DNA from 2 places in the Hominenteromicrobium sp. genome. Region 2 is predicted to be linked to the other one. Evidence: riboswitches for the same ligand, from Rfam matches in the RefSeq annotation. Region 2 holds a riboswitch; the other holds the start of a gene.
The links. Region 2 has a riboswitch for FMN ahead of ACLTX1_RS11440 (ECF transporter S component). Riboswitches for the same ligand answer to the same signal wherever they lie in the genome.

Region 1 (15,598 bases), on a different contig from region 2:
CGCGAGGCGACATTCACGCCGACGCTGCTCGGTATCACGAAGGCATCTCTGGCGACCGAGTCCTTCCTTTCCGCTGCTTCCTTCCAGGAGACCACACGCGTGCTGACCGACGCCGCCATCAAGGGCAAGGTAGACCCGCTGCTTGGCCTGAAGGAGAACGTCATCATCGGTAAGCTGATTCCGGCCGGCACCGGCATGGACTGCTACACCAATGTCGAAATTGCGCCGACGGCGCCGAGCAGCTCTTTAAGCCAGGAGGCCGTAGCCGCTTTGAACAGCTTTGAGGAAAAAACTTCCGCACAGAATGCAGAAGAGGGCTTGACAAACGAATAATGAGCGGTGTATAATGTCAAATGGTGTGTTGTGGGCATGGAATCTGAGAATTTCTGCCAGAACCGCCTTTGAAACCGCATAAAACAGACCTGTCCGCGCGATTTTTGTACGGACAGGATACTGTTTTGTATAGGCGCATGTTCTGCGGGCAATATAAACCCGCATGACATATATAGAAATTGTGTAAGGAGGTGCAATATGCCCACATTTAACCAGTTGATTCACACAGGTCGCGCAGTTTCCGAGAAGAAGGCAAAGGCGCCGGCACTGCTGAAGGGTTGGAACTCCAAGAAGAGAATTGCTATCGATCAGGATTCTCCCCAGAAGCGCGGTGTCTGCACTGCTGTTAAGACTGCTACCCCGAAGAAGCCGAACTCCGCACTTCGTAAGATTGCCAGAGTCCGTCTTTCCAACGGTATCGAAGTCTCCGCTTACATCCCGGGTGTTGGTCACAACCTGCAGGAGCATAGCGTTGTTATGATCCGTGGCGGTCGTGTTAAGGACCTTCCTGGTGTACGTTACCACATCATCCGCGGCACGCTTGACGCGCAGGGTGTTGCAAAGCGTATGCAGGCTCGTTCCAAGTACGGCGCTAAGAGACCGAAGGCCGGCGCTGCAAAGAAGTAATTTCTTTAAAGAGCCAAATTTAATCGTTACACAATGAACTTTTGACCGGAAAAGCGAAATTCGCTTTAAGGGTATTTATAATAGATAAGCTACTGATTATCGTGCGTAAATACCTTTTCTTAGCCGGCGGGAGCTTGTGCTTTCGAGTACCGATGAATTCATACTATTATGTGAAGGAGGGAAGACTATGCCAAGAAGAGGCAATGTAGCAAAACGCGATGTTTTGCCGGATCCTATGTATAATTCCAAACTGGTCACACGCCTGATTAACAACATCATGTATGATGGTAAGAAGGGCGTAGCTCAGAAGATCGTTTACGAAGCATTCGAGATCGTCGAAGAGAAGACGGGCAAGAACGCTCTGGAGGTTTTCGAGCAGGCTATGGAGAACGTAATGCCGAGCCTGGAGGTTAAGGCACGCCGTGTTGGCGGTGCGAACTATCAGGTTCCGATCGAGGTTCGTCCGGAGAGACGTCAGACCCTGGGTCTGCGCTGGATGGCGAGCTATTCCAGACTTCGTTCTGAAAAGACGATGAAGGAGAGACTGGCCGGAGAGATCCTTGACGCTCTGAACGGCGCCGGCGGCGCTGCTAAGAAGCGTGACGATACGCATAAGATGGCAGAAGCCAACAAGGCTTTCGCACATTACAGATGGTAATTTACCTGTAAACGTATTAAGGAGGATTATATGGCCCGTCAGGTACCACTTGAATTTACAAGAAATATCGGCATCATGGCGCACATCGATGCCGGTAAAACAACAACGACCGAGCGTATCCTTTATTACACAGGCGTCAACTACAAGATCGGCGAGACCCACGACGGTTCCGCTACGATGGACTGGATGGCACAGGAGCAGGAGAGAGGTATCACGATCACTTCCGCTGCTACGACGTGCTTCTGGCCGGACAGAAACGGTCACCAGAACCGTATCAACATCATCGACACCCCGGGCCACGTTGACTTCACCGTTGAAGTTGAGCGTTCCCTGCGTGTTCTCGATGGTTCCGTAACGGTTTTCTGCGCAAAGGGCGGCGTTGAGCCGCAGTCTGAGACCGTTTGGCGTCAGGCTGAGGAATACAAGGTTCCGCGTATGGCGTATGTCAACAAGATGGACATTATGGGCGCTGATTTCTACCGCGTTGTCAACATGATGCGCGAGAGACTGAAGTGCAACGCTGTACCGATCCAGCTGCCGATCGGCTCTGAAGATACCTTCAAGGGCCTCATCGACCTCGTGGAAATGAAGGCTTATGTCTACTATGATGATCTCGGCAAGGATATCCGTTGCGAAGAGATCCCGGAAGACATGAAAGAGCTCGCAGAGAAGTATCACACCGAGATGATCGAGCATGTCGCCGAGCAGGACGACGCACTCATGGAGAAGTATCTCATGGGTGAAGAGCTCACGATCGATGAGATCAAGACCTGCATCCGCAAGTCCACCATCAACAACACGATGGTTCCGGTTACCTGCGGTACTTCCTATAAGAACAAGGGTGTTCAGAAGCTTCTGGACGCGATTGTTGATTACATGCCGGCCCCGACGGATGTTCCGTCTATTAAGGGTGTAAACCCGGAAACCGAAGAAGAGGACGTTCGTCACTCTTCCGATACGGAGCCGTTCTCTGCTCTTGCATTTAAGATTGCTACGGACCCGTTCGTCGGTAAGCTGTGCTTCTTCCGTGTGTACTCCGGTACGCTTACGGCTGGTTCCACCGTTTACAACTCCACAAAGGATAACACCGAGCGTATCGGTCGTATTGTTCAGATGCACGCAAACCACAGACAGGATCTGGAAATGGTTTACGCAGGCGACATCGCTGCTGCAGTCGGTCTGAAGAACACCACCACCGGTGATACTCTTTGCGACGAAAAGCACCCGATCATCCTTGAGTCCATGGAATTCCCGGAGCCGGTTATCCGTGTTGCGATTGAGCCGAAGACCAAGGCCGGTCAGGAAAAGATGGGCATTGCACTTGCAAAGCTCGCAGAAGAAGACCCGACCTTCAAGGCATATACCGATGAAGAAACCGGCCAGACCATCATCGCCGGCATGGGTGAGCTCCATCTGGAGATCATCGTTGACCGTCTGATGCGTGAGTTTAAGGTTGAGGCTAATGTCGGTAAGCCGCAGGTTGCTTACAAAGAGACGATCCGCAAGAATGCGGATTCCGATATGAAGTACGCTCGTCAGTCCGGCGGTAAGGGCCAGTACGGTCACGTTAAGATCCGTATTGAGCCGAACCCGGGTAAGGGCTACGAGTTCGTCAACGCAGTTGTCGGCGGTACGGTTCCGAAGGAATATATCCCGGCTGTTGACCAGGGTATCCAGGGCGCAATGCTCTCCGGTGTGCTTGCTGGTTACAACGTTGTTGACGTGAAGGTCACGCTGTACGATGGTTCTTATCATGAAGTTGACTCCTCTGAAATGGCCTTTAAGATCGCCGGTTCCATGGCATTTAAGGATGCTATGCGCAAGGCTGATCCGGTCATCATGGAGCCGATCATGAAGGTTGTTGTTACCGTTCCGGAGGAATACCTCGGCAACGTTATCGGTGACCTCAACTCCCGTCGCGGCATCATGCAGAATCAGGAGGCTACTCCGGGCGCTATGCAGATCACCAGCGAAGTTCCGCTGTCTGAGATGTTCGGCTACGCAACGGATATGCGTTCCAAGACCCAGGGCCGTGGTCAGTACACCATGGAGCCCTCTCACTACGCTGAAGTTCCGAAGTCTGTTTCTGAAACGATCATCGCTTCCAGAAAAAAGGCTGAATAAAGCGAAATACTACTTGATTTTTTTGCGGTTTGTTGCTACAATGGTAATAAACTCAAAAGGTTATTTTACTGAATAAAAGGAGGCAATTCCAATGGCAAAGGCTAAGTTCGAAAGAAATAAGCCCCATGTAAACATCGGTACAATCGGTCACGTTGACCATGGTAAGACTACTCTTACTGCTGCTATCACGAAGGTTCTCGCTCTGAAGGGCCAGGCACAGTTCGAGGATTACTCCATGATCGATAAGGCTCCGGAAGAGAGAGAGCGTGGTATCACGATCAACACCGCTCACGTTGAGTATGAGACGGACAAGCGTCACTACGCTCACGTTGACTGCCCGGGCCATGCTGACTATGTTAAGAACATGATCACCGGTGCTGCACAGATGGACGGCGCTATCCTCGTCGTTTCCGCTGCTGACGGCCCGATGCCGCAGACCCGTGAGCACATCCTCCTCTCCCGTCAGGTTGGTGTTCCGTACATTGTTGTATTCATGAACAAGTGCGACCAGGTTGACGACGAAGAGCTCCTCGAGCTTGTTGAGATGGAGATCCGTGACCTGCTGAACGAGTATGAGTTCCCGGGCGATGACACCCCGATCATCAAGGGTTCCGCTTACCTCGCACTCACCAGCGAGTCCAAGGACGTCAACGCTCCTGAGTACAAGTGCATCCTCGACCTGATGGATGCTGTTGACGACTACATCCCGACCCCGGAACGTAAGGCTGACCAGCCGTTCCTGATGCCGGTTGAGGACGTCTTCACCATCACCGGCCGTGGTACTGTTGCTACCGGTAGAGTTGAGCGTGGCATTCTGAAGATGTCTGACGAAGTCGAAATCATCGGTCTCACCGACGAGAGAAGAAAGTCCGTTGTTACGGGCATCGAAATGTTCCGCAAGCTCCTCGACTTTGCTGAGGCTGGCGATAACATCGGCGTTCTGCTCCGTGGTATCCAGAGAACCGACATCGAGCGCGGCCAGGTTCTGTCCAAGCCGGGCACGATTCACCCGCACACCAAGTTCAAGGGTCAGGTTTACGTTCTGACCAAGGACGAAGGCGGCCGTCATACCCCGTTCTTCAACAACTATCGTCCGCAGTTCTATTTCCGTACCACCGACGTTACGGGCGTTATCTCTCTGCCGGAAGGCACCGAGATGTGCATGCCTGGCGATAACGTTGTCATGGACGTTGAGCTGATCACCCCGATCGCTATCGAAGAGGGTCTTCGCTTCGCTATCCGTGAAGGCGGCAGAACTGTTGGTTCCGGCGTTGTTACGGGTATCAACGAGTAATTTTTGCTCAAACTAAAATCTCATCATTTTCTTCGGGGCGAGGTGTGATTCCTCACCGGCGGTAAATGCCTTTGGCATAAGCCCGCGACCGCAGTTTTGCGCTGATCCGGTGTGATTCCGGAGCCGACGGTATAGTCCGGATGATAGAAGAAACGTGAATCAAAAGGATTTCGGCACCCCGCGAGTTTTCGTGGGGTGCTTTTTTGATTCTTACCCCCGTTTCTGTATTGACATAGTATAAGTTGGGAATGCGCATGGCTTATGCGGCATTCTAAAGGCGGTGCTGCGCGGATTTGTGCTTTCCCATAAAGGGAAAATACAAGCGCGAGTGAATTTCCTTGCGCTGCCTGATATTCATACAGAAAGGTTCTGACATTTATGACCGTAAATACTGCAAAAACTTCCAATGTGAATATTCGTAAAATTGCAATGACCGGCGTACTGGCGGCGATTGCGACCGTTTTGATGTTTTTACACTTCCAGCTGCCGTTTATGCCGAGCTTTATTTCGCTCGACTTTTCCGAGCTGCCGGCACTGATCGCGGCGTTTACGCTTGGGCCGGTGAGCGGCGTTGTCGTTTGCTTTGTGAAAAACCTTGTGCTGCTTTCGCAGACCATCACCGGCGGTGTGGGTGAGCTTTCGAACTTCATTATCGGTTCTGCGTTTGTGGTGCCGGCGGGGCTGATTTACCGCCACCACCGCAATTACGGCGGCGCGATTGTGGGCTCTGTTGTTGGCGCGCTTTTGATGGCGGTGCTGGGATTCTTCTCGAATCTGTTCATCATTTACCCAATCTACACGAATGTGATGCCGATGGAGGCCATTATGGGCATGTATCAGGCAATCAATCCGTCCGTGCAGGAGTTGTGGCAGGCGCTTTTGATCTTTAACTTGCCGTTTACGTTCTGCAAGGGGCTCATCAGTGCGGTTATCACGATTCTGGTATATAAAAAGCTGGAGCCGGTCATCAACGGCAAAGTCGTATGATATGCCGGAATTTGTCGGTATAAAACCAGGATTTTCTGCGGTTTTTTCCCTTGCTATTTGCGAAAAACTGTGTTATACTTTTTTACAGTCAAAAATGAATATGCCCTTATCAAGAGTGACGGAGGGAACAGGCCCTTTGATGTCCGGCAACCTGCATTTTGCAAGGTGCTAATTCCTGCGGCATGGCAATGCCGAAAGATGAGGATTTTGAACCGCTCATCTTTTGAGCGGTTCTTTTTTTCCGAAAATTCCTTGTAGGGGCTGTGAGTGAAAAGAGTAAAGGAGCAAAACATGAACGACAAACATCTTTTTACATCTGAATCCGTGACCGAAGGCCACCCGGACAAGGTTTGCGACCAGATTTCCGATGCAATTCTCGACGACATCATGGCGAAAGACCCGACCGCGCATGTAGCTTGCGAAGTGACGGCGACGACCGGTATGGTGCACGTGATGGGCGAGATTTCCACCGAGTGCTATGTGGACATCGATGCGATTGCGCGTAAAGTCATCAAAGAGATCGGTTACGATTCTCCGGATGCGGGCTTCAACGGTGCGACCTGTGCGGTGCTGACCTCCATCGACATGCAGTCCCCGGACATTGCAATGGGCGTGAACGAATCCCTTGAGACGAAAAACGGCGCCGCTGACCAGGACGACCTCATTGGCGCGGGCGACCAAGGCATGATGTTCGGCTATGCCTGCGATGAGACCCCGGAGCTGATGCCGCTGACCATCTCTTTGGCGCATAAGCTTGCAAAGCAGCTGACAAAAGTCCGCAAGGACGGCACGCTTGACTACCTCCGCCCGGACGGCAAGACGCAGGTGACGGCGGAATACGACGGCGACACGGTGAAGCGCATCGACACCATCGTTATTTCCACACAGCATAGCGAGGCTGTCTCTTTGGAGCAGATTCGCAAGGATATGATCGAATATGTTGTGAAGCCGATTGTTCCGGCGGAGCTCATCGATGAGAACACGAAGTATTATGTAAACCCGACCGGTCGTTTTGTCATCGGCGGCCCGGTAGGTGACAGCGGTCTGACCGGCAGAAAGATCATCGTCGATACGTACGGCGGCGTAGGCCGTCACGGCGGCGGTGCATTCTCCGGCAAGGACCCGACGAAGGTTGACCGTTCCGCTGCATACGCGGCACGTTATGTTGCAAAGAACATTGTAGCTGCGGGCTTTGCAAAGAAGTGCGAGGTGCAGCTTGCATACGCCATCGGTGTTGCACACCCGGTTTCCGTTATGGTCGATACGTTCGGCACCGGCACGGTGGAGGATTCCAAGCTTGCCGAGGCTGTGCAGAAGGTCTTTGACCTGCGCCCGAACGCGATCATCCGCAACCTCGACCTGCGCCGCCCGATTTACCGTCAGCTCGCCGCTTACGGCCACATGGGCCGTGAGGAACTCGGCGTGCAGTGGGAGAAGACCGACAAGGTTGAGGCTCTGAAGGCTGCCGTGCTTTAATTTGCGCAAAACAGAATAAGAACCGAATGCACCTTCGCGTCATAGACTGGCGCGGAGGTGTTTTTTATGGAGCCTATCGGGATTGCTTTGGTGTGCGCGTTTACGCTGTGTATCTTTTTATTTGCTGTGCGGAGCGTTTGCCTGCGCGTGACACGTTCAAAAATGCTGGAGGATGCGCTGCCGTTTACGGTGTATGCGACGATTCGCCGCGCGGACGACGCAGAGTATATTGTGCGCAGCGTTTTGGAACGCGTGAAGTGGCTGGATTTATACGGCATGTGCCGCATTGTGTGCCTGAATCCGACAAACGACCCGGAGATCGACGCGATTATCCGCAGACTTGTGCAAAAATACCCGTTTGCGGAGATTGGGGCTTTTCAAACACGAAAGAATGTTCTATAATAGAAGCGTAGAAATTATAAGTAATGAAGGCAGTAATGTTTCAGTGAAATATTCGGCTTTGCCGAATGTGAAATAATACTTACGTATTGTGAAATTTTTCGCTTGCGCGAAAAGTGAAATAAAACAAACCCCAAAGGATTTGTTTTGATGATAAATCAAGGAGGCGCAACCGATGCCGCAGGAAAACGGGCTGCTGGAAATGGAAGGCAGCGTGGAAAATATCGTCTACCACAACGACAGCAACCAGTACACGGTGTTGGAGGTCGATTGCGGCGAAGAGCTCATCACGGTGGTGGGGACGTTCCCGTATGTGAGTGTGGGGGAGCGGCTGCACCTGTATGGCACGTGGACATCGCACGCGACGTTCGGGCAGCAGTTCCGCGCGCAGGCGTTTGAGCGCTCCCGTCCGGCGGACACGGCGGCGATGCTGAAATACCTTTCGAGCGGCGCGGTGAAGGGCATCGGCGGCGCGCTGGCGGGGCGAATTATAGAAGCGTTCGGCGATGAATCCATTAAGGTGATTGAGGAAGATCCGGCGCGGCTTGCAACCGTGAAGGGCATCACGCTGAAAAAGGCGAAAGAAATCTCCGAGGAGATGCAGCGCGTGAACGGCATCCGCGATTTGATGGCATTCCTCGGCAGCTTTGGCGTGCGCCCGGAGGACACCGTGAAGGTGTGGAAGGTGTACGGGCAGGACTCTGTGGCGTGCATTCAGGAAGACCCGTACCGGCTGTGCAGCGATAAGATCGGCATTTCGTTTGCGGTGGCGGATCAGCTGGCGGAGTCGCTGGAGTATGACCGCGACAACAAGGAGCGCGTGAAGGCGGGCGTGCTGTATGTGCTGCGGCACAATTTGAATAACGGGCACACGTGCCTGCCGGCGGATAAACTGTGCGCGGCGGCCGCGAAGCTTTTGGGCGTGCCGCCGGAGAGTGCGCAGGAGGCTTTACTTGAGCTATGCCAGACGTTTGAGGCGGTGAACGAGAATTTTAACGGGCGTGACTTCGTGTTTTTGCCGAAGCAGCACCGCAGCGAGGTGTACTGCGCCGACCGCATCCATATGATGCTGCGCTACCCGCCGGAATCCATTACAGGCATTGACCGGGAGATTGCGGAAATCGAGCGCACAGAAGGCATCGAGTACGCTGAATTGCAGAAGGATGCGATCCGCGCGGCGCTGGAAAAGGGTCTTTTGATTTTGACGGGTGGCCCGGGCACAGGCAAAACGACGACGCTGAACGCGATTATCCGCATTTTGATGGAAAAAGGCGAGACGGTATTTCTGGCGGCGCCGACGGGGCGCGCGGCGAAGCGCATGTCCGAGCTGACGGGCGTGGAGGCGAAGACCATTCACCGCATGTTACAGGTGGACTGGGACGACAACGATGACCCGGTGTTCCAGAGAAACGAGCGTAATCCGCTGGAGTGTGACGCAGTGGTCATCGATGAGCTTTCCATGGTGGACGCGTATGTGTTTGAAAGCGTTCTGCGCGCGCTGCCCATCGGCTGCCGTTTGATCTTGGTCGGCGACAGCGACCAGCTGCCGAGCGTGGGGCCGGGCAATGTCATCGGAGATCTCATTGCGTCGAAGGTATTCCCAACAGTGCAACTGAAGGAGATTTTCCGTCAGTCGATGGAGAGTCTCATTGTGATGAACGCGCACAAGATTGTAGAGGGCGAGATGCCGGAGCTTTCCGTGCGCAGCAACGATTTCTTTTTTATGCCGCGCGAGGATGCGCGCTCCGTTTCGGAGACGGTGCAGTCGCTTGTGGTGACGCGCTTGCCGAAAAGCTACGGGTATTCGCCGGTGACGGACATTCAGGTATTATGCCCGGGACGCAAGGGCGAGCTTGGCACGGTGGAGCTGAACCGTAAGCTGCGCGAGCAGATTAACCCGCCCGCGAAAAACAAGCCGCAGGTGACGGTGAACGGCACGGTTTTCCGCGAGGGCGACAAGGTGATGCAGATCAAGAATGACTACAACCTGCCGTGGAGCCGCGAAGACGGCACGGTGGGCGAAGGCGTATATAACGGCGACATGGGCATCATCATCGATGTGGACAAAGATGCCGGGTGCCTGCGTGTGGAAATCGACGACAAAGAGGTGCTGTATGATTTTGAGCACGCGGCAGCAGAACTGGAGCTCGCCTACGCCGTGACGGTACATAAGAGCCAGGGCAACGAGTTTACGGCGGTGGTGATGCCGATGTTCCCGGGCGCACCGCAGCTGAGCTACCGAAATTTGCTGTATACGGGCATTACACGTGCGAAAAAGCTGCTGATTTTGGTTGGCAAGCGCAGTGTAGTCGCCGATATGGTGGCGAACGATAAAAAGACGCGGCGTTTTTCCGGCTTGCAGCACTTTTTGCTCGAAAAGCCGGAGGAAGACGGGCCGGAGCAGAATGAGGAAGCGGAAGCATGAGCGTTTTAGAGAAGATTCTCACGTTCTTTTACCCGAAGCGATGCCTTTTGTGCGGGCGTGCGGGAGCGGTGAACGAGGACGAGTTGTGCGCGGACTGCGCGAAGCTGCAGCCGGATATTCACGTGCGGTTTTTCGCGTTGCATGCAGGAAGACGGGATTACACACTGGAATGCCGTGCGCCGCAGCGGTACAAGGAGCCGTTTCGGTCATCCTTGTGGCGGTTCAAGTTCAAAAACGAGACGAACCTTGCGAAACCGCTTGCAAAGTTAATGCTGCCGGCGATCGATAAAAACCGGGTTTGGGACTGTATTGTGCCGGTGCCCATTAGCCGGGAGAGGCTGAAACAGCGCGGGTACGATCAATCGGTGCTGCTTGCAAAAGAGGTATCGAAGTTGACGGGTATTCCGTGCCGCACGGATATTTTGGAGAAGACGAAGCACAACCGCACGCAGCACAATTTGAGCGCCAAGGAACGTGAAGCGAATGTGCGTGGGGCGTACCGCGCAGAGGGTGCGGCGCGGCTGCGCATTCTGCTTTTGGACGATATCGTGACGACCGGCGCGACGGCCGTGGAATGCGCAAAGGTGTTGTACCGAAACGGGGCGGACTATGTGGGCTGTGTTTCGTGCGCGACGGTCGATTAGACCTTGCAAAACGGGAAAAAGTCATGTAAAATAAAGGACAGTATAACGCGAGAGGATGGTACCATGGCCGGTACGGATATTGCGATCGATTTGGGTTCGGCAAATTTCAGATTATATGTAGACGGCAAGGGTGTTGTGGTGGATGAACCGAACGTCATCGCCGTAGATGAAGACTCTAACCGTGTGGTGGCCGTGGGCCGCCGCGCGTATAAAATGCTTGGCAGAACGAGCGATCGCGTGCGCGTGGTCAAGCCCGTGACGGGCGGTGTGATTTCCGATTTGACGCTGATGGACGCGACGCTGCAGCACTACCTGAAAAAGGTGACGAACAGCCGCGTTTTCATGCCGCGCGCCGTTGTGGCGGTACCGAGCGGTATTACGGAAGTGGAGCGCCGTGCGGTGGTGGACGCTGTGGCGGCGAACGGCATTCGCAAGGTGTGCTTGATCGAAGCGCCGGTGGCGGCGGCGATCGGTGCGGGGCTGGATATTTCCCGCCCGCACGGCAGCATGGTCGTCACGCTCGGCGAGGGTGTGAGCGACATCGGCGTGCTTTCGATGAATCGCCTTTCTGCAAGCGGCAGCATTGCCGTGGGCGGCGCGGTGTTCAACGAGGATATTATCAAATACGCGCGCAGAAAGTTTGACCTGATTATCGGCGAGCAGACGGCAGAGGCGGCAAAGTGCGCCGTGGGCTGCGCGTTCCCGCTGAAGGACATTGAAAAATACGAGCTGCGCGGCAGAGACGAGCGCAACGGCCTGCCTGCAAAGGTGGAAGTGACCTCCGACGAGATTGGCGAAGCCATGCTGGAATCTGTTGTGAAGGTTGTGCACAAAATTCAGAGTGTGCTGGAGGAGACGCCGCCGGAGCTGACGGCAGACATCGGCAATGCGGGCATTGTGCTGACAGGCGGCGGCGCGAAGCTGCGTGGGTTGGATACGCTTATCTCGAAGCAGACGAAAATGCGCGTGCGCATTGCGGAAGAGCCGGAGGACTGCGTGATTCTCGGCGCAGGACGCGCGGTGCAGTGGATAGACAGCGTGAAGATGGACGCGGGCAAGGAAAACGGCAATGTGCCGCTGACCGCGTATTATTAAGGAGCGGCGTATGGAAAAACGGGTGCCGAAAGGCCGCAAAATGTGGACGGTGCAGATCGACGAAAACGGCGGTGTGCATATTCCGAAAGAGGCCTTGGCGCTTATCGGGCTGAAGGCCGGGGAAAGCGCCGTGCTGACGGGAGACAAACGCCGCGGGTTGGTGCTTGTGGCCGAAAGCCGCGCGGAATCGGTGCAGGAAGCCTTTTTGAAAAATGAAGAATAAGCTTGGCGCAGAGGAATTCTCTGCGCTTATTTTTTACGGAAATTTGCGTGCCGGTCTTGCGTGCGGCGGGCTGCGGCGCTGCCGTCTCGGGGGAAAGTGAAGCTGCGCAAGAAGAGCGGGCATTGGGAATATAGGTAAAAGCAGAGTAAATGAAGATAAAGCCGGATTATGGAACGCGGCTTTTGTTCTGTGAAAAACGGCGGGGTGAAAGCTTCCGAATAAAAAATCAAAATAGGGGTTGACAAATGTATACGAGTTTAGTATACTATTAGCAAGTTAGTTTATACTAACTTTAAGGATAACACATAGCGGTGAGAATCCGCTTTATTTAAAGCAAAAGAGTTAGCGAAAGCTAACTTAAATCAAATGCAAAGCCCGGTTTTGCGGGCGGCCTGTGAAACGCTTTTGCAGGCAGAAAGGATAGAATATGAGCGTAGTGATCGTTGGCGGCAATGAACGCATGGTATGTCAGTACATGGACATCTGCAAGAACCATGGCTGCAAAGCAAAGGTGTATGTGAAGGAGAACGGCTCCTTGAAAAAGAAGCTCGGCACGCCGGACTACCTTTTGCTTTTCACCAGCACGGTCTCGCACAAAATGATGCTGAGCGCTTCCAAGGAAGCGAAAAGAAATAACATTCCGATCGCGTATGTGCCGAGCAGCAGTGCCTCGGCGCTGCACAGTGTACTGGCAGATTGCTGTGCGGCTGTGCGCGGAGAGTGTGCTTTCAATGCTTGAGAAATACTTGATCGAGCATTGTGCGCCGACGCTGGCGTCGCTTAAAACGGCGAGTTTATTTTCCTACCACGCGGCGCAGGACCCGGAGGACGATGTAAAGCATTTGAATCGCATATTCCGCGATAAAGGGGTGGAGCTGCTGATCTTAAAGCGCGAAGAAAATGCGATGCTCATTTATGTGTGCCGCCGCACGCAGCTTGCAAAAGACCTGGAGCGCCCCGGCGCAAAAGAGCTTTTAGAACGCTACGGCTACACCGACACGAGCGTGGACGGCGCGATAGAGCGGCTGCGCATGCGGCTTGCAAGCGGAGACGGGTTCCCGCATGAGATTGGGCTTTTCCTCGGCTACCCGGTGGAGGACGTGCTTGGGTTCATTGAAAACGCCGGGCAAAACTGCAAGTGCTGCGGATGTTGGAAGGTGTACTGCAACGAATGCGAGGCAGTGCGCACATTTGCGCGGTATAAGAAGTGCCGGGACATCTACAAGCGTTTGTGGCAGGAAGGCAGAAGTGTTTTGCAGCTTACCGTAGCTGCCTGACATATAAAGAAATTTTTGAAAAGAGGTTACAAAAAATGCGTAAAACAGCAGTTGTTTATTGGAGTGGCACAGGCAACACCCAGATGATGGCGGAAAAGGTTGCAGAAGGCGTTCGCGCAGCGGGCGCAGAAGCAGATGTATATAACTGCACAGAGTTCTCCGCAGACTTGATGGATAACTATGAGGCTGTGGCGTTCGGCTGCCCGTCCATGGGCTCCGAGCAGCTGGAGGATACGGAGTTTGAGCCGGTGTTTACCGAGTGCGAAGCAAAGCTTTCCGGCAAGGTGATCGGGCTGTTCGGCTCTTACGGCTGGGGCGACGGCGAATGGATGCGCAACTGGGAAGAGACCTGCCTTGGCGACGGCGCGGTCTTCGCAGGCGAGAGCGTCATCTGCAACGAAGCACCGGACGACGAAGCAGACGCAGCGTGCATTGCGCTTGGCAAGAAGCTCGCAGGTGAATAATTTATAGAGTATAACGTGTAATACCACACATTTGCGCATAACAGGATAGAAAAAACCGACGGCATGAGGGAACTTGTGCCGTCGGTTTTCTTATACAAAAGGAGCCGCTCTCGGAAACGGGAACGACTCCTTTGCTGTTTATGATTACATGGACGTCGGAACAGTGATGTTGAACATGGTGAGGACGTTGCGAATGACCGTTGCGGTGGCGCGGCAGAGGGTGAGACGCGCCTGCATGAGGCTTTCTTCCTCGCCCTTTACACGGCAGGCATTGTAGAACTTGTGGAACTTTGTTGCAAGCTCGATAACATAGCGCGTGATGCGTACCGGGTCGTAGTCCTTTGCGGCGCCGATGATTTCATCGGTGTAAGACGCGATGTGCTGGATGAGCTCAAGCTCCTCCGGCGCGGTGAGCAGTGCAAGCTCCTCTGCGGTGCAGTCGCGCGGGGTGACGCCCTCGGCTTCCAGTGCGCGCAGGATGCTGCAAATACGCGCGTGGGCGTACTGGACGTAGTACACGGGGTTCTGTGAATCCTGCTGCACGGCGAGGTCGAGGTCGAAGTCGAGCAGGGAGTTCGCTTCACGCATGTTAAAGAGGAATCTTGCGGAATCGACCGGGACTTCATCAAGCAGGTCACCAAGCTGGATGGCCTTACCGGTACGCTTGCTCATGCGCACGGGCTGGCCGTCACGCATCAAACGGACGAACTGCATGAGGATGATGTCGAGCTTATCGGCGCTCTGACCGATGGCGTCCATCGCGCCCTTCATGCGGGCGACGTGGCCATGGTGGTCGCTGCCCCAGATGTCGATGAGCAGGTCGAAGCCGCGGTCGAACTTATTCTTGTGGTAGGCGATGTCTGCCGTAAAGTAGGTTGGGTTGCCGTTGGCGCGGACGAGCACTTCGTCCTTTTCGCCGCCGAACTCGGTTGCCTTGTACCAGACAGCGCCGTCTTTTTCGTAAGTGAGGCCGCGGTCACGCAGGTAATCGACGACGGCCATGACTTCGCCGTCCTTGTGCAGGTCGCTTTCGAGGAACCAGCGGTCGTAATGGACGCGGTATTTTTCCATATCGGCCTTCATTTTCGCGATGTTTTTCGGCAGGCCGAAACCGACGAGTGCCTTGCGGCGCTCTTCTTCGGTGACGTGCATCAGCTCGTCGCCGTGCTCTTTGGCATACTCTTTGGCGAGGTCAAGAATGTCTTCGCCGTGGTAGCTGTCCTCCGGGAGCTCCGGCGGATTTTCCGCGAAGAGCTGCTGGTAGCGAATGGAGAGGGAGAGACCGAATTTGTCGAGCTGATTGCCGGCGTCATTGACGTAAAACTCACGCCAAACGTCGTAGCCTGCGGCATCCAGAACGGAGGCGAGGCAATCGCCGAGCGCGCCGCCGCGGGCGTTGCCCATGTGCATGGGACCCGTGGGGTTGGCGGAAACGAACTCGACCATGACCTTGCGGTGGTTGCCGTAGTCGCTTCTGCCGTATGCGCTGTCTTTTGTGAGCACTTCGGTCAGCACATCGCTGTAAAACGCGGAGCCGAGGAAGAAGTTCATGAAGCCGGGGCCGGCGGTCTC
Region 2 (15,598 bases):
CCTGAAGGACATTCAGGACGGCACCTTCGCAAAGGACTTCCTGCTCGACATGTCTTCCGCAGGCGGCCAGGTACACTTCAACGCAATGCGCAAGCTGGCTTCCGAGCATCCGAGCGAGGCTGTGGGCGCGGATATCCGCAAGCTGTACAGCTGGAGCGACGAGGATAAGCTCATCAACAACTGATTTGAACGGAATCTGTTTTAAGGGGATAGCCATAGGGGAGTTTTCCTCTATGGCTTAAACCCTATTTACACACGGCGCGTTTTTCCATGTGGGACGCCGCGCCACAGCCAAAATTTCACGGATCGAGGAAATAAAATGAAAAGTGATTCTCTGAAAATCGGTACGCAGAACGCGCCGCACCGTGCGCTGTACCATGCTCTGGGCCTCACGGAGGAGGAGATCGAACGTCCGCTCGTCGGCATCGTCAGCTCCTATAACGAGATCGTCCCGGGCCACATGAATATCGATAAAATTGTGGACGCCGTAAAGATCGGTGTTGCGATGGCAGGCGGCACGCCGATTGTCTTCCCGGCGATCGCGGTATGCGACGGCATTGCAATGGGCCACACCGGCATGAAGTATTCGCTCGTCACGCGCGACCTCATTGCGGATTCCACCGAAGCCATGGCATTGGCACACGGCTTTGATGCGCTCGTCATGGTGCCGAACTGCGACAAGAACGTGCCGGGTCTTTTGATGGCGGCGGCGCGCCTTAATGTGCCGACGGTGTTCGTCAGCGGCGGTCCGATGCTTGCGGGCCACGTAGACGGTGCAAAAACGAGCTTCTCCTCCATTTCGGAGGCGGTGGGCGAATTCAACGCCGGTAAGATTACCGAAGAAAAGCTGCGCGAATATGAGTGCAAGACCTGCCCGACATGCGGCTCCTGCTCCGGCATGTACACCGCAAACTCCATGAACTGCTTGACTGAAGCCCTCGGCATGGGTCTGCGCGGCAACGGCACCATCCCGGCGGTATACTCCGCACGTATCGAGCTTGCAAAGCACGCAGGCATGGCGGTCATGGATATGCTGAGAAAGAATATTCGCCCGCGTGACATCATGACGAAGGACGCCATTATGAACGCTCTTACGGTCGATATGGCACTCGGCTGCTCTACGAACAGTATGTTGCATCTGCCGGCCATCGCGCACGAGTGCGGCATCGAGATCAACCTCGACATCGCAAACCGGATCAGCGAAAAGACCCCGAACCTGTGCCATCTGGCACCGGCGGGCAGAACGTACATTGAAGAGCTTGACGAAGCGGGCGGCGTGTACGCTGTGATGAATGAGCTGAGCAAAAAGGGTTTGCTGCACACGGACTGCATAACCGTGACCGGCAAGACCGTCGGCGAGAACATCAAGAATTGCGTGAACCTGAACCACGACGTTATCCGTCCCATTGAGAATCCGTACAGTCAGACCGGCGGCATCGCCGTGCTGCGCGGTAATCTTGCGCCGGAGGGCAGCGTTGTAAAGCGCTCTGCCGTTCTGCCGGAGATGCTTGTGCATGAAGGCCCGGCACGCGTGTTTGAGAGCGAGGAGGACGCACAGGCGGCCATCAACGCGGGCAAGATCGTACCGGGCGACGTCGTTGTCATCCGCTATGAGGGTCCGAAGGGCGGCCCCGGTATGCGCGAGATGCTGAACCCGACCTCTGCTATCATGGGCATGGGTCTCGGCAACAGCGTGGCGCTCATCACGGACGGCCGTTTCAGCGGCGCAACGCGCGGCGCGTGCGTTGGCCATGTTTCCCCGGAAGCGGCTTCCGGCGGCCCCATCGGCGTTGTGGAGGAAGGCGACATCATCAGCATCAATATTCCGGAGAACAAAATTGAGCTGAAGGTGGACGAGGCTGTCCTCAATGAACGCATGAAGAACTTTGTGCCGAAGAAGAAAGAGCTTTCCGGCTACCTGAAGCGCTATGCGGCGCTGGTCTCCAGCGGTGCTTCGGGGGCGATTTTGAACTGATGGGTAGTTTACAGGAGTTGAGCATCCGCCTTTCCACGCTGGCGGTGTTCAAAGAATTACAGGAAGATGCGGTTATAAATAGTCTGCGTAAGTATCTCGCAGAGCCGTCCCCGGCGCTGTATGCGTCGTTCGTCTCTGCGCTGTACCGCGCAAACGGCGGCATACTCGGCGCGTATGTGCGCGAAATCTGCGAAAACAGCGAGAACGTCTACGTGCAGGCCGTGGGCAAAAAGGAAGAGATCCCCGCTTACCTGCGCGAGGCCGTTTTGGAAGAGCTTAAAACGCTGCAGATGACGGCGGAGCTCACGCCGGAAACGCTGCGCAGCGCGATGGAGTATAGGGGCTTTTTACCCGGCTTTGTCAGCGAAGCGCCGGACATTAAAGCGTGCTACACAGAGCGCACCGAGAACATCGGCAAGTACGGCTACGGCATTTACGCCAAAAACCGTATGTTCTACCTTGGCGAGAATGCCGAGATCGTGCCGGTCAGCAACCCGGACAAGACGGAGCTTTCCGACCTTGTGGATTACGCCCGCGAGCGCCAGATCATCATCGATAACACAAAGGCGCTGCTTGAGGGTAAACCCGCAGCGAACATTTTGCTGACGGGCGACGCCGGTACGGGTAAATCGTCTACGGTGAAAGCCGTCGTCAATGCGCTGTGGCGCGAGGGTTTGCGTATCATCGAGGTGCGCAAGGATCAGTTACAGTCTATCCCGAAAATTCTCGATGAGCTTTCTGCGAACCCGCTGAAGTTTATTCTGTTCATCGACGACCTTTCGTTCCTCAAGGACGACGATAACTTCAATGCACTGAAAGCGGTGCTGGAGGGCTCCGTTACGGCGAAGTCGCAGAACGTGGCAATCTACGCGACGAGTAATCGCCGCCATATCATCAAGGAGAAGTTCTCCGACCGTGAGGGCGATGACATTCACCGCAACGATACGATGCAGGAGCTCGCATCGCTTTCCGAGCGCTTCGGCATCCACGTGACATTCAGCAAGCCGAACAAGGACACGTTTCTGCACATCGTGCGCCACCTTGCGGAGGAAAACGGCATCGATATGCCGACGCAGGAACTGGAGCTGCTCGCCGAGCGCTTTGCGCTGGAGCGTGGCAACCGCTCCGCGAGACTTGCCCGTCAGTTCATCGACGGACTGCTTTCCAAGGCGGAATAAAAACCTTATACAGCAGACTGTTTTTGAAGCGGCACCTTTGCCGTTAAAACACGAAATGAAAAATGCTCCCGGTTTTTAGCTGGTTGCTCATAAAAAAGTGAATCCGACCTATGGCTGCAATCAAAGGTCGGATTCTTTTTTTATGTTAGGGCTAGAATATCCATGGCTCCCTCTGACGCGGGAGGCTTGGATGCGGTGCAAAATCGCACATTACCGCACTACACCGAATGGTGTATAGAAGTGCGCCCTTACTGTTTGACAAATTGGAATTGATTTTCCTTTTTATTTCTTAGTATCAATCCAAATGAAAACTCTCTCGTCAGTTCTTTCAGTAACAACACCTCCGTTTGCTATTGCCACAGCTTGAGATGCTATGTTATCTAAAAGAATGGTTACTAACACTTTATCTATTCCCATTCCTTTCGCTTCATTAAGCAATAATCTCAGCAGTTCTTTTCCATATCCTTTTCCACGAAACGCTGGTGCAATTCCGTACCCGATATTTCCTCCTGCTTTTCTCAATGCCTCAGTCAAAAAATGTCTGACAGAACCAAATCCAACCGGAATACCATCAGCATATAGCCAAAAAGTTGTAGAAGGCACTTTCCAACCATCTACAATCCCTTCTTGCTCAGAATCCCTCTGTTTTACAATCAACCATTCTTTATACTCATCAAATGTTAATCCGTTGGCTTTGTTAATTAATCCATTTTCTTCAGCAGGGATCTCTTGCAGCATTGTGTAAATATCTAAGCCATCATCAACTGACAATCTTTTTAATTCCAACATTATTTTCAATTCTCCTTAATCAAATAAACTCAAGTTTATCAGTCTGTTTAATCATATCATATGGCTTCAATGTACGGCAAGAACAATCCCGGCAGACATTACTGCCGGGATTGATGCTGTTTTATGGACATCTACATTTATGCCGGGAGCGTTTTTGTGTATACAGGTAAATTTGATTTTACAAATTGCTGTGGCGGCGGCTCGAACCCGTTTGCAGGGTACTGCCGAGACTGGTGATGCAAAGGAGTGTTGCGATGAGGAACACGCCGGGAATGACGATAATCCACCACGCGTTTGTGAGCAGAGCCTTTTCGCCGACAGAAACGCATTACGCTTCGTATTCGCCGCGGATGTCGTCTTTCGGGGCGGGAATGGGGTAGTTACCCGTAAAGCAGCCCGTGCAGATGCCGAGGCCGTTCACCATTTCCGGCAGACGCTCTAAACGTAAATAACCGAGCGTATCTGCGCCGATCTCCTTGCAGATCTCGTCGACCGTGTGATTATAGGCGATAAGCTGGTGGCGCTCCGGCACATCGATGCCGAAGTAACACGGCCACAGGAACGGGGGCGAGCTGATGCGCATGTGCACCTCTTTTGCGCCTGCGTCTTTCAGCATGTTCACAATCTGGTCGCTCGTCGTGCCGCGCACGATGGAGTCATCGATGAGGATGACGCGCTTATCCTTGACAACCTCGCGCAGGACATTTAATTTAACGCGCACGCTGGATTCACGGCTGCTCTGCTTCGGTTTGATGAATGTGCGGCCGACGTAGTTGTTTTTCACGAATGCCGTGCCGTAGGGGATGCCGGATTCCATGGCGTAGCCCTGTGCTGCCGCGTTGCCGGATTCCGGCACGCCGACGACGATGTCCGCATCCACGGGGGAATCTTTCGCGAGGAAACGGCCGGCAAGCAGACGTGCGGAATACACGTTGATGCCGTCAATGCGGCTGTCCGGGCGGGCGAAATAAATGTACTCAAAAATGCAGCGTCCCTGCTTTTCGGCGGGAAGGCAGTGCGATTTGTCGGAGAGAATGCCGTTCGGCGTGATGGTGACAATCTCGCCCGGCTCTACGTCGCGGACGAATTCCGCGCCCACGGCGTCAAGCGCACAGGTCTCGCTGGAGAGGAAATACGTGTTGTCGCGCTTGCCGATACATAGGGGCTTGAAGCCATAGGGATCGCGCGCGCCGATCAACTTGCGGGGGGACATGACCGCGAGGGCATAGGCACCCTCAATTTTGTCCATCGTGCGGCTGACGGCCTCCTGCACGTTTTTCGTCTGCACGCGCTCGCGTGCGATGTAGTAGGCGATCGTCTCGGAATCGATGGTCGTCTGGAAAATAGCGCCGCTGTACTTTAGCTTTTCGCGGAGGTCAACGGCATTTGTCAGGTTGCCGTTGTGCGCTACGGCCAGCGTGCCCTTGATATAGTGGATGATGAGCGGCTGCGCGTTTTCGCGGTTGCTCGCGCCGGCGGTGGAGTAGCGCACATGGCCCACGCCGATATTGCCGTGCAGGCGATTGAGACGCTCCTCGTCGAATACCTCGTTTACAAGGCCCATGTCCTTGTAGTAATCCACCTTGCCTTTGGGGCCCTCGGTGTCGCTGACGGCGATGCCGCAGCTTTCCTGTCCGCGGTGCTGCAAGGCGAATAATCCGTAATAAATGGAAGAAGAAATGTCGTGTCCGTCAAAATCGTATGCGCCGAAAACACCGCATTCCTCGCCGGGCTTGTCCGTTTCAAATGGTGTTCGATCGTAGTTCATAGAAGTCCCCCGTTCCTCCGCAAACCGCGGTATTCTGCTGTTTGTGTTCAGTTTATCTGCCGAAAATACACAGGCGGCAAACGCCGTGAAAACGTTTCCCGCTTAACAGAATTATTATAATCGGATTTTTGTGAAATTGCAATTCTAAGTTTTAAAAACTGCAAATATGTGTAGAGGATGACAAAATCCTTTGACAAACGGCGCGCAAAATCGTTGAAACAAAAAACAAAATGCGGTATAATAGCAAGCGAAAGAAACGACGAGCCCGAACAGTCCGGGGGACTGTTCAGCCGTAAGAAACCCTATCAAAGGTTTTTTAAACGGCGGTCAGAAACGGCCGTTAGAAAGAGCCATAACACATTTTTACATGTAGGATAAAAAATGAAAGACAGAAAGGACCTCGCTATGCATATCGTTATTTTGGACGGCGGCTCTACAAACCCCGGCGACGTCTCGTGGGCGCCGCTCAGGGCGCTCGGCAGCGTCACCGTGTATGACTCCACTAAGCCCGAAGAAATCGTGGAGCGCGCAAAGAACGCCGAAGCTGTTATCTTGAACCGCAATGTTATAAGCCGCGAAATCATGCAGAAATTACCGAAGCTGCGCTTTATCGGCCTTCTTGCAACGGGATATAATACTGTCGATGTCAAAGCCGCAGGAGAACTGGGCATCACCGTGTGCAATGTGCCGCTTTATTGCGTGGAGACCGTCGCGCAGCAGGCGTTTGCGCTGCTTTTGGAGCTGTGCAATCACACCGAAAAAATAAGCGCCGCCACCCGCGGCGGCGACTGGGATAAGGCCGAAACGATGAGCCACAGCACGCACCCGCTGTTTGAGCTGTACGGCAAAACGCTCGGCATCGTCGGCTTCGGACATATCGGGCAGACCGTCTCAAAGCTCGGCGCGGCGCTCGGCATGAAAATTCTCGTATACAGCCGCACGAAACGGGAGCTGCCCGAGCGTTATCAGTGGGCGGAGCTCGACGCGCTTTTCAAAAATGCCGATGTCGTCTCGCTGCATTGCCCGCTCACGGACGAGACCCGCGGGCTTGTGAATGCGGAGCGCCTTAACCTGATGAAGCCCACTGCGTTCCTTATCAATACGGCGCGCGGCGCAGTTGTGGACGAAGCTGCCCTTGCCGAGGCGCTGAATAGTGGCCGCATCGCCGGAGCGGGGCTTGACGTCCTTGTGCACGAGCCGCCGAAAAAGGATGACCCGCTGCTCACCGCCAAAAACTGTATCGTCACGCCGCACATCGCGTGGGCGTCCCGAGACGCGCGCGCCCGTCTCATTAAGACTGTCGCCGAGAACCTGAAAGCGTTCCGGAACGGCACGCCGCAGAACGTCGTTTCGTGATTTTACCGCTCTTTTCGCTTTTTGCGGAGACTTCAAAAGCCTTCTGTAAAAAGTAATGCAAAAAAGAGCAAAAGGCGAGAAATGAATCTCGCCTTTTGCTCTCTTTTGGGGAGGAGTTGTATTGAAAAGTCGCGGTAACGTTTACCGCAGAGCTCGTTGTCATTTGTTATGTCTCTATTATAGCGACTGAAATATCGATTGTCAACGGTTTCTGAAACAATCTCCCTTTTGCTATTGTCGCACAAATCAAAATAAAAATTTGTGTATATTTTGCACATATAAATTGACCGCGTTTTTCCACATAACCCGTTTGAAATCGTATCTCACCCTTAAATTACCCGCATGTTCTCTGCTTTATGCATGAAAAAGAGAATTTTGTGTTTGACGGAGGTTTTTCCATGATAAAGAAAAATGATTTGTTTGAAGCGGAGATCACCGCCATGACCGCCGAGGGCAGCGGCATCTGCCGCGCAGATGGCATGGCCGTGTTCGTGCCCGGTACCGCCGTGGGCGACCGCTGCGTCGTGCGCGTCGTAAAAGTCCTCAAAAAGTACGCATTCGGGCGGCTCGAGGAGCTGCTTACGCCGTCGCCCGATCGCACCATACCGGATTGTCCCATTGCAGGCCCGTGCGGCGGCTGCGTTTACCGCCACATCACGTATGAAGCGGAGCTGAAGATCAAAACGCAGCGTGTCCGCGACGCCTTGGAGCGCATCGGCGGCCTTGAAAATATCCCCATGGAGCCGATCCTCGGCGCGCCGTCCCGCACGCGCTACCGCAACAAATGCCAGCTGCCCATCGGGCTTTCTAAAAACGGCGAAATGCAAATGGGCTTTTACGCCGTGAATTCCCACCGTATCATCGACACGCACACTTGCCTTTTGCAGCCCGAGGTGTTTGATCGCGCGGCGGAAGCGTTCCGCGCGTGGCAAAAACTGAGCGGGGAGAGCATCTACGATGAAGCGGCGCACAGCGGCGTTCTGCGCCACCTTTACATGCGCTGCGGCGAAAAGAGCGGTGAGGTGCTCGTGTGCATCGTCGCGAACGGCGCAAAGCTGCACGGGGAAGACTTGCTCGTCAAAATGCTGCGCAAGGCTGTGCCGGAAATTACCGGCATTGTGTGAAACATCAACCGCGAGCGCACACATGTCGTTTTGGGTCGCGAGCTGCGCACGCTGTGGGGCAAGCCCACGATCCGCGATACGCTCTGCAGGCTGGAGTTTGAAATTTCGCCCCACGCGTTTTATCAGGTGAACCGCACGCAGGCGGAGGCGCTTTACAACAAGGCCGCAGAGTACGCCGGGCTTACAGGTGCGGAAACGCTGCTTGACCTCTACTGCGGCACCGGCACCATCGGTCTTTCCATGGCGAGCCGCGCGAAGAAGCTCATCGGCTCGGAGATTATCCCCTCCGCTGTTGAAAATGCCCGCAAAAACGCCGCGCACAACCATGTCACGAACGCCGAGTTCCTTTGCGGTGACGCCAAAGACGCCGCGCGCATCCTCTACGAGCGCGGCGAGCGCCCCGATGTCATCGTCATTGATCCTCCGCGCAAGGGCTGCGATGCCGCCGTTATCACGACCATCGCCGCCATGCGCCCCATGCGCGTCGTCTACGTCTCCTGCGACCCCGCCACCCTCGCCCGCGATTTAAAGCAGTTTACCGCCGAGGACTATAATATTGAGGCCGTCACCCCCGTCGATATGTTCCCATGTACCGCGCATGTGGAGACGGTATGTCAGTTAGTTCTGAGAAAACCGGCAGTACATATCAACATTGATGTGGATGTTGAGGAACTGGTGCAGGATAAAAGAGGGACGGCAACCTATGGTCAGATCAAGGATTACGTTCTTGAACATAGTGGCTTGAAGGTCAGCAGTCTGTATATCGCACAGGTGAAGCAGAAGTACGGCATCATCGAGCGTGAGAATTACAACAAGACAAAGTCTGAAAACGTCAAGCAGCCCCAGTGCCCGCCAGAGAAGGAAAAGGCAATTACGGAGGCGTTGAAACATTTTGGAATGATTTGACTTCAACATAAGGAAAACCCGAAGCAGCACGGTAAAGGTACTGCTTCGGGTTTTTTACTGTTTGGCCTTATATGCTTCGCCCCAAGCCTGCATGGAATCCAGAATGGGCTTCAGGCTTTTACCGAGTTCCGTCAGCGAATACTCCACTCTCGGCGGTACTTCGGCGTAGACCTCACGGTGGACAAGCCCGTTTTCCTCCATCGCCCGGAGTTGGGCGGTCAAGACCTTCTGAGACACATTGCCTACGGACTTTTTCAGTTCCCCGAACCGCTTCGTTCCCGGCATCAGGTCACGCAGAATCAGCACCTTCCACTTATCCCCGATGAGGGTCAGCGTGGTCTCCACAGGACAGGCAGGAAGAGTGGCTTTTGCGGTCATTTCGCTCATATTTGAATCCCTCCCATAAAAATTTTTTCAAGCGCCAAATTGCCGGAAAACCCAGGAACGGCGCAATCGTTTCTTTCTGGTAACTACCCATTAGTTTCTATTTGGTAACTACGGCACAATATTGTGCTTACTTTACGAATTGGGGCTACGGCATTATTATAATGCCAGAGGCAAACGAAAGCAAGCCCAATTACCAAGGAGGTTACTCAAAATGAAAAAAATTCTTTCCCTCGCGCTGGCTCTTGCCATGATCGGCACAGCTCTCACCGGCTGCGGCTCCAAGGACGCTGCTACCAAAACACCCGCTGAAAACACCCAGCAGACTGCACCTGTCCAGCAGGAGCAGAGCCAGACCGAAAAGGCGCTGGCGCTCATCAACACCTTTGCCACCGGCGATACGGACACCGCCCGCAGCCTGTTGGCGGATGGCTACATCCAGCACAATCTGGCATACGGCACCGGTGCGGATGCCTTTATCGGTTCCGTGGAATATCTCGCATCCGCCGATGTGAAAACCACTGTGAACAACATCCGTGCTTTTGAGGACGGCGACAAGGTGTTCTTGCAGACGATTTACAATTTTGCCGGTGCCGGTGAGCAGGTCGCCTTTGACATCTTCCGCTTTGACGGAGACGGCAAGATTGCCGAGCATTGGGACAATCTGGCGGCGCTGGCCGAGCCGAATCCCTCCGGTCACACCCAGATGGACGGCACGATGGAGGTCACGGATCTGGATAAGACCGAGGAAAACCGGGAGCTGGTCAAGAATTTCCTCTACGATGTCATGCAGGGCAACAACCTCGATAAGACCCCGGATTACTTTGATGGTGATGCCTACATCCAGCACAACAGCGGCATTGCCGATGGTGTGTCCGGTCTGAATGCCGCACTGGGCGCTCTGGCGGAGCAGGGCATTTCCATGGTGTACGATGAAGTCCACATGGTTCTGGCGGAGGGTAACTTCGTCCTTGCCGTCAGCGAGGGTACCTTCGGCGGTACACCCACCAGCTACTATGACCTGTGGCGCGTGGAGAATGGCAAGATCGCCGAGCATTGGGATGTGATGGAGACCATCGCAGACCAGTCCACCTGGCAGAATCAGAACGGCAAGTTCTAATTGTTACCCGGAGGTAACCATACCACAATATTGTGCGTGCTTCACAAGTCGTACAAATCGCATTACAATCAAAGCATCAAGAGAAAAAACAAATTACGGAGGTACTTATCATGAATAAAGTCGTAGAATTTCTGAATGCCAACCCTGTGCAGTATCTTGCTACCGTCGGTCGTGACGGCAAGGCAAAGTGCCGTCCCTTCATGTTCGCGGGCGAGCTGGACGGCAAGCTGTGGTTCTGCACCAACAACACCAAGGACGTCTACAAGGATATGCGGGAAAATCCGGAGATCGAAATTTCGGTTTCCAGCCCGGAGTATGCGTGGATTCGTCTGCACGGCAAGGCTGTGTTCGAGAATAACATGGCCGCCAAGGAAATGTGCATCCAGAACCCCATCGTGAAGGGCCAGTACGGCGAGTCCACCAACCCCATCTTTGAGGTGTTCTATCTGGATAATGCCCACGGCGTTATCGCTGACTTCTCCGGCAACCCTCCCTACGAGTTCTAAGAAACTCTCTCAATTCAACATCTTCGGGGCAAGGTGAAATCCCTGACCGGCAGTAAAGTCTGCGAAGCGCAAAAGCGCCCGATGTGGTGAAACTCCGCAACCGACGGTATAGTCCGGATGAAAGAAGATATGAGGAAGCAGCCCCGCAGGAAAACCCGTCCTGTGGGGCTGTTTCAAATCCCAGCATATCTTTTCCAAGGAGCAATCATGAATACCGTTTCCATCGAAAAAAGCAGAAAGACCGCTGTTCTTTCCGTCCGTACCATCTCCATGACCGCCATGCTGTCCGCAGTCGCTTATCTGCTGGCCTTTGTGGAGTTTCCCGTTCCTCTCTCGCCGTCCTTTGCGAGAATGGACTTATCTGACCTTCCTGCACTCATCGGCGCATTTGCCTTTGGACCGCTCTCCGGTCTGCTGATTGAACTTGTCAAAAACGCCTTGCAGCTTCTGACCACCTCCACCGGAGGCATTGGCGAGATCGCCAACTTCCTGATGGGCGCAGCCTATGTGGTCACTGCGGGTTTCATCTATAAACGCCATAAAACGAAGAAAACTGCGCTGGCCGCCTGCGTCCTTGCAAGCGTCGTTATGGGTATCGCCGCAGCACTGGCAAATTACTTCATCCTGCTGCCGCTGTTTGAGAACTTTATGCCACTGGATCAGCTCATTGCCTCCTTTGCCGAGTTCCTGCCTTTTATCCATACCAAGCTGGATGTGGTACTGTTCAATGCGTTCCCCTTTAATCTGCTGAAAGGGCTCGTCATCGGCGGCGTGACGATGCTGATCTATAAACGGCTCACGCCGATCCTGAAAGGACGTTGACGGTATGACGAAACAAGATTATCTGAAACTGCTGGTGGAGAGCATCCACTCCACCACCATTGCCACCATCGGTGCAGACAGCCACCCCCAGACCCGCGTGATCGACATGATGCTGTGGGATGAACAGGGTGTGTATTTTCTCACCGCCAAGGGCAAGGCGTTCTACGCCCAACTCATGGAGCAAGGCTTCATCGCCCTGTCCGCCACAAAGGACAAAATCTCGATCTCCCTGCGGGGCAAGATCAGGAATATCGGCAGCGAGAAGCTGGATGAGATTTTCGAGAAAAACACTTATATGCAGTCCATCTATCCCGGCGATACCCGCAGTGCGTTAGAGGTGTTCTGCTTGTACGAAGCGGACGGGGAGTATTTTGACATCAGCGACCCGGCACACATCGTCCGGGACAGCTTCACCATCGGCAAAGCGGCACAGGAAGCACCGGGTTACTATGTGGGCGAAGGCTGCATCGGCTGCAAGCTGTGCTACTCCGTCTGCCCGCAGAAGTGCATCGACATTACCAAGAAGCCGGTGGTCATCGACCAGCACCGCTGCCTGCACTGCGGGCGGTGTGCGGAAACCTGCCCTAAACAGGTTATCGAAAAGAGGGTTTGACTATGAACCAGAGCGAAAAAAGACTGTTTCTCATACAATCTCTGCTGAACGAACGTCCCTCCTGTCAGAAGCAGATCATCCCGGCGGATTCCGAGCGGCAGAATATTTTACTGCGCGGGCTGATGAATGTCCGTAGACCGGTGCGCATTGGTGCGGATTTTCTGCAAGTGCAGGACGCCTATCTGCAAGACGAAACCGCCGCAAAGGGTATCACGGATATTGCCGACCTGACACCCATTCAGCCGGGGCTGTATCTCTGGCAGGGCGATATTACGACGCTCAAGTGCGATGCCATCGTCAACGCGGCAAACTCCGGCATGACCGGCTGCTATATTCCCAACCATCGCTGCATTGACAACGCCATTCACACCTTTGCGGGTGTAGAACTGCGCCTTACCTGTGAGCAACTGATGGAACAGCAGGGCTATCCCGAACCCACCGGACAGGCGAAAATCACCCCGGCGTTTAATCTGCCCTGCCGCTATGTGCTGCATACGGTCGGTCCGATCATCAGCGGTCGAGTAACCAAAGAGGACAAAGAACTGCTTGCCTCCTGCTATCGCTCGTGCTTGGAGCTGGCGGCAGAAAACGATCTGGAAAGCGTGGCGTTCTGCTGTATTTCCACAGGGGAGTTTCATTTTCCAAACGATCTGGCGGCAGAAATCGCGGTTCGGACGGTCAAAGAATATCTCAAAAAGCAAACCAGCGTCAAGAAGGTGATCTTCAATGTTTTCAAGGATTTGGACAAAGCCATCTACGAAAAGCTGCTCTGAGCCGATGGAACGGCTGAAAGCAGCATTACAGGACTGTGATGCCGTGGTGATCGGAGCCGGAGCCGGACTGTCCACGGCGGCGGGCTTCACCTACACCGGCGAACGGTTTGAAAAATACTTTTCCGACTTTGCGGCAAAGTACGGTATCCAAGATATGTATTCCGGCGGCTTTTTCCCGTTTGCCACGCCGGAGGAGCATTGGGCGTATTGGAGCCGATACATCTACATCAACCGCTATATGGATGCCCCCAAACCGGTCTATGATGCCATCTTAAAGCTGGTACAGGACAAGGATTATTTTGTCATCACCACGAACGTTGATCACTGCTTTCAGAAGGCTGGCTTTGACAAGAAGCGGCTGTTCTACACGCAGGGCGATTATGGCCTATTCCAGTGCAGTGAGCCGTGCTGTCAGGAAACCTTTGATAACGAAGCCGTGATCCTCGAAATGGTCAAACGGCAGGAGGACATGAAAATCCCGTCAGAGCTGCTCCCGGTCTGCCCCCACTGTGGGAAACCCATGACCATGAACCTCCGCAGCGATGATACCTTTGTGGAGGACGAGGGCTGGCACAGAGCAGCAGAACGGTATGAGGATTTTCTCCGTACCCGTACGGGTGGCAAAATTCTCTTCCTTGAATTAGGCGTAGGCTACAATACCCCAGTCATCATTAAGTACCCTTTCTGGCAGATGACAGCCAAGAATCCAGAAGCTACCTACGCCTGCATCAACCAAGGTCAGGCAGTTTGCCCTCAAGAAATTGAGCAACGATCAATCTGCATGAATGCAGATATTGGACAGGTTTTGCAGAGCCTGTCTGATGCTGCAATTCAATAAAAGAAAGCAGTTCTACCACGCACGTATTGTGTGATAGAACTGCTTCTTTTGCATTTTCTGAGCAGGTGTTCCAAACTGTATTTTTACAGCTTGGGTACTCGCAGCGAAGAAAATATGGGGTGTTCAGAGGGGGGGAATCCCCTTTGACGCAGGGTTTCCAATAGGGGCGCGAGCATCCCTGTTGGCACACGATTTTGCTTGCAAAGTCTAGTGTGTTATACCTTTGCTTCCGGCTGACGCGGGAAAGGGGCTGGCTTCGCCATCTGCTGTACGGGCAGATAGCGGTTGACAGACACTTTTCTGCGGCAGTAGGACAGGCGGATTTTGTGACACCAAGGTGACACAAATGCAGGATTTTTGAGAAGCAAAATCCGACTGGCCGGAGAAGGAAGCAGAGGTATATACCGCCCTCGTCCCGCCGCAGCGACACACTAAAACCACCACGGCAGTTCCAGCCAGAGGTTGTCCATCGCAGTATCTTCTAACGTCTTTGCGCGGCTCTCCCGCAGATTGAAATGAATTGCTGAGCCGATCATCGTATGCTCCACATCGTCCGTAAAGCCATAGCGGTACAGCAGATAGGCTTGCTCACGCTCGGAAAGTCTGCCCAAACCTTCGTACAGCTCACGCATGGTTTCTTTGTCCACATAAATCTGTTCCGGAGATTTGACGGTCGGATCAGCAATGGCTTCAATGCGCATCAGCCGTTCCTCACCGGGAAGGATCTCATCCAACCGGATTTTCTGCAAGGCAAGTCCGTCTGTGGTGCTGGTCATTCTCTGCTCATATTGGGAGAAAACATCCCGTATCAGGTCGGTCATGGTGTTGCGGATGAACGGTGCGGCGTAAGTCAAAAACTTGATGCCCTTACTGCTGTCAAAGAGGGGAATGGCGGTCAGCAGACCGAGGCAGCCCTCCTGTTCCAGATCGCTGGTTTCTGTACTGAGGTCACTCTCTGCCAGATTGGACTTCATATAAATCTCATTGGCGGTTTTGCGGATGAAACCCATATTGTTTTTCAGAAGAAGGTCACGAGCCTCTGTGTCCCCTTTTTGAGCCAGCGCACAAAGCTGCTCATTGTCCTGCTTCTTCATCGCCCTTCTCCTGTAATGGGGCTTGCTCTAAGGTGGTCTGGAAAAAGCCAGTCAACGCCTGTCCAAGCGTATTCAACGCATCCCGATTGACACCATCCAAGCCAGCCACACTGCCGATAATCAGATCAGATACCTGCTCCGGTGTAATGGTTGGATTTGTCATATCCTGTCCCTTTGCAACCTCTGTAAACATTCTTTTAGCTTGCTCTGCGGTCATCGACTGCATGGCAGCAAAGTCATTGCCGATTTCCTTTTTCACTTCCTTGACCGCCAGCATAAACTGATTTTCAATGGTGACAAGGTCAGCTTGATAAACTGATGTTCTCAGATGTGCGATGTCCCGTGCAGCTTG

Region 1: linked by a shared signal. The riboswitch ahead of ACLTX1_RS07200 (ECF transporter S component) and the one ahead of ACLTX1_RS11440 (ECF transporter S component) in region 2 are both predicted to bind FMN.

What each region holds. Positions count from the first base shown of each region.
Region 1 covers NZ_JBKWAE010000007.1:94,674-110,271, forward strand. The annotation lists gene rpoC (DNA-directed RNA polymerase subunit beta') at 1-333, shown strand, start outside; gene rpsL (30S ribosomal protein S12) at 532-960, shown strand; gene rpsG (30S ribosomal protein S7) at 1,148-1,618, shown strand; gene fusA (elongation factor G) at 1,649-3,742, shown strand; gene tuf (elongation factor Tu) at 3,834-5,036, shown strand; FMN riboswitch at 5,061-5,192, shown strand; gene ACLTX1_RS07200 (ECF transporter S component) at 5,415-6,023, shown strand; SAM riboswitch class I at 6,127-6,228, shown strand; gene metK (methionine adenosyltransferase) at 6,315-7,499, shown strand; gene ACLTX1_RS07210 (hypothetical protein) at 7,566-7,901, shown strand; gene ACLTX1_RS07215 (ATP-dependent RecD-like DNA helicase) at 8,074-10,323, shown strand; gene ACLTX1_RS07220 (ComF family protein) at 10,320-10,967, shown strand; gene ACLTX1_RS07225 (rod shape-determining protein) at 11,031-12,062, shown strand; gene ACLTX1_RS07230 (hypothetical protein) at 12,073-12,285, shown strand; gene ACLTX1_RS07235 (DUF2325 domain-containing protein) at 12,713-13,024, shown strand; gene ACLTX1_RS07240 (DUF3793 family protein) at 13,017-13,562, shown strand; gene ACLTX1_RS07245 (flavodoxin) at 13,598-14,026, shown strand; gene argS (arginine--tRNA ligase) at 14,171-15,598, opposite strand, start outside.
Region 2 covers NZ_JBKWAE010000018.1:24,126-39,723, forward strand. The annotation lists gene ilvC (ketol-acid reductoisomerase) at 1-184, shown strand, start outside; gene ilvD (dihydroxy-acid dehydratase) at 320-1,975, shown strand; gene ACLTX1_RS11395 (ATP-binding protein) at 1,975-3,153, shown strand; gene ACLTX1_RS11400 (GNAT family N-acetyltransferase) at 3,436-3,942, opposite strand; gene purF (amidophosphoribosyltransferase) at 4,271-5,710, opposite strand; gene ACLTX1_RS11410 (D-2-hydroxyacid dehydrogenase) at 6,116-7,066, shown strand; gene ACLTX1_RS11415 (class I SAM-dependent RNA methyltransferase) at 7,465-8,190, shown strand; gene rlmD (23S rRNA (uracil(1939)-C(5))-methyltransferase RlmD) at 8,194-9,096, shown strand; gene ACLTX1_RS11425 (winged helix-turn-helix transcriptional regulator) at 9,151-9,474, opposite strand; gene ACLTX1_RS11430 (nuclear transport factor 2 family protein) at 9,695-10,600, shown strand; gene ACLTX1_RS11435 (pyridoxamine 5'-phosphate oxidase family protein) at 10,711-11,106, shown strand; FMN riboswitch at 11,122-11,239, shown strand; gene ACLTX1_RS11440 (ECF transporter S component) at 11,224-11,928, shown strand; gene ACLTX1_RS11445 (4Fe-4S binding protein) at 11,933-12,541, shown strand; gene ACLTX1_RS11450 (protein-ADP-ribose hydrolase) at 12,544-13,314, shown strand; gene ACLTX1_RS11455 (Sir2 silent information regulator family NAD-dependent deacetylase) at 13,268-14,152, shown strand; gene ACLTX1_RS11460 (sigma-70 family RNA polymerase sigma factor) at 14,584-15,246, opposite strand; gene ACLTX1_RS11465 (helix-turn-helix transcriptional regulator) at 15,227-15,598, opposite strand, start outside.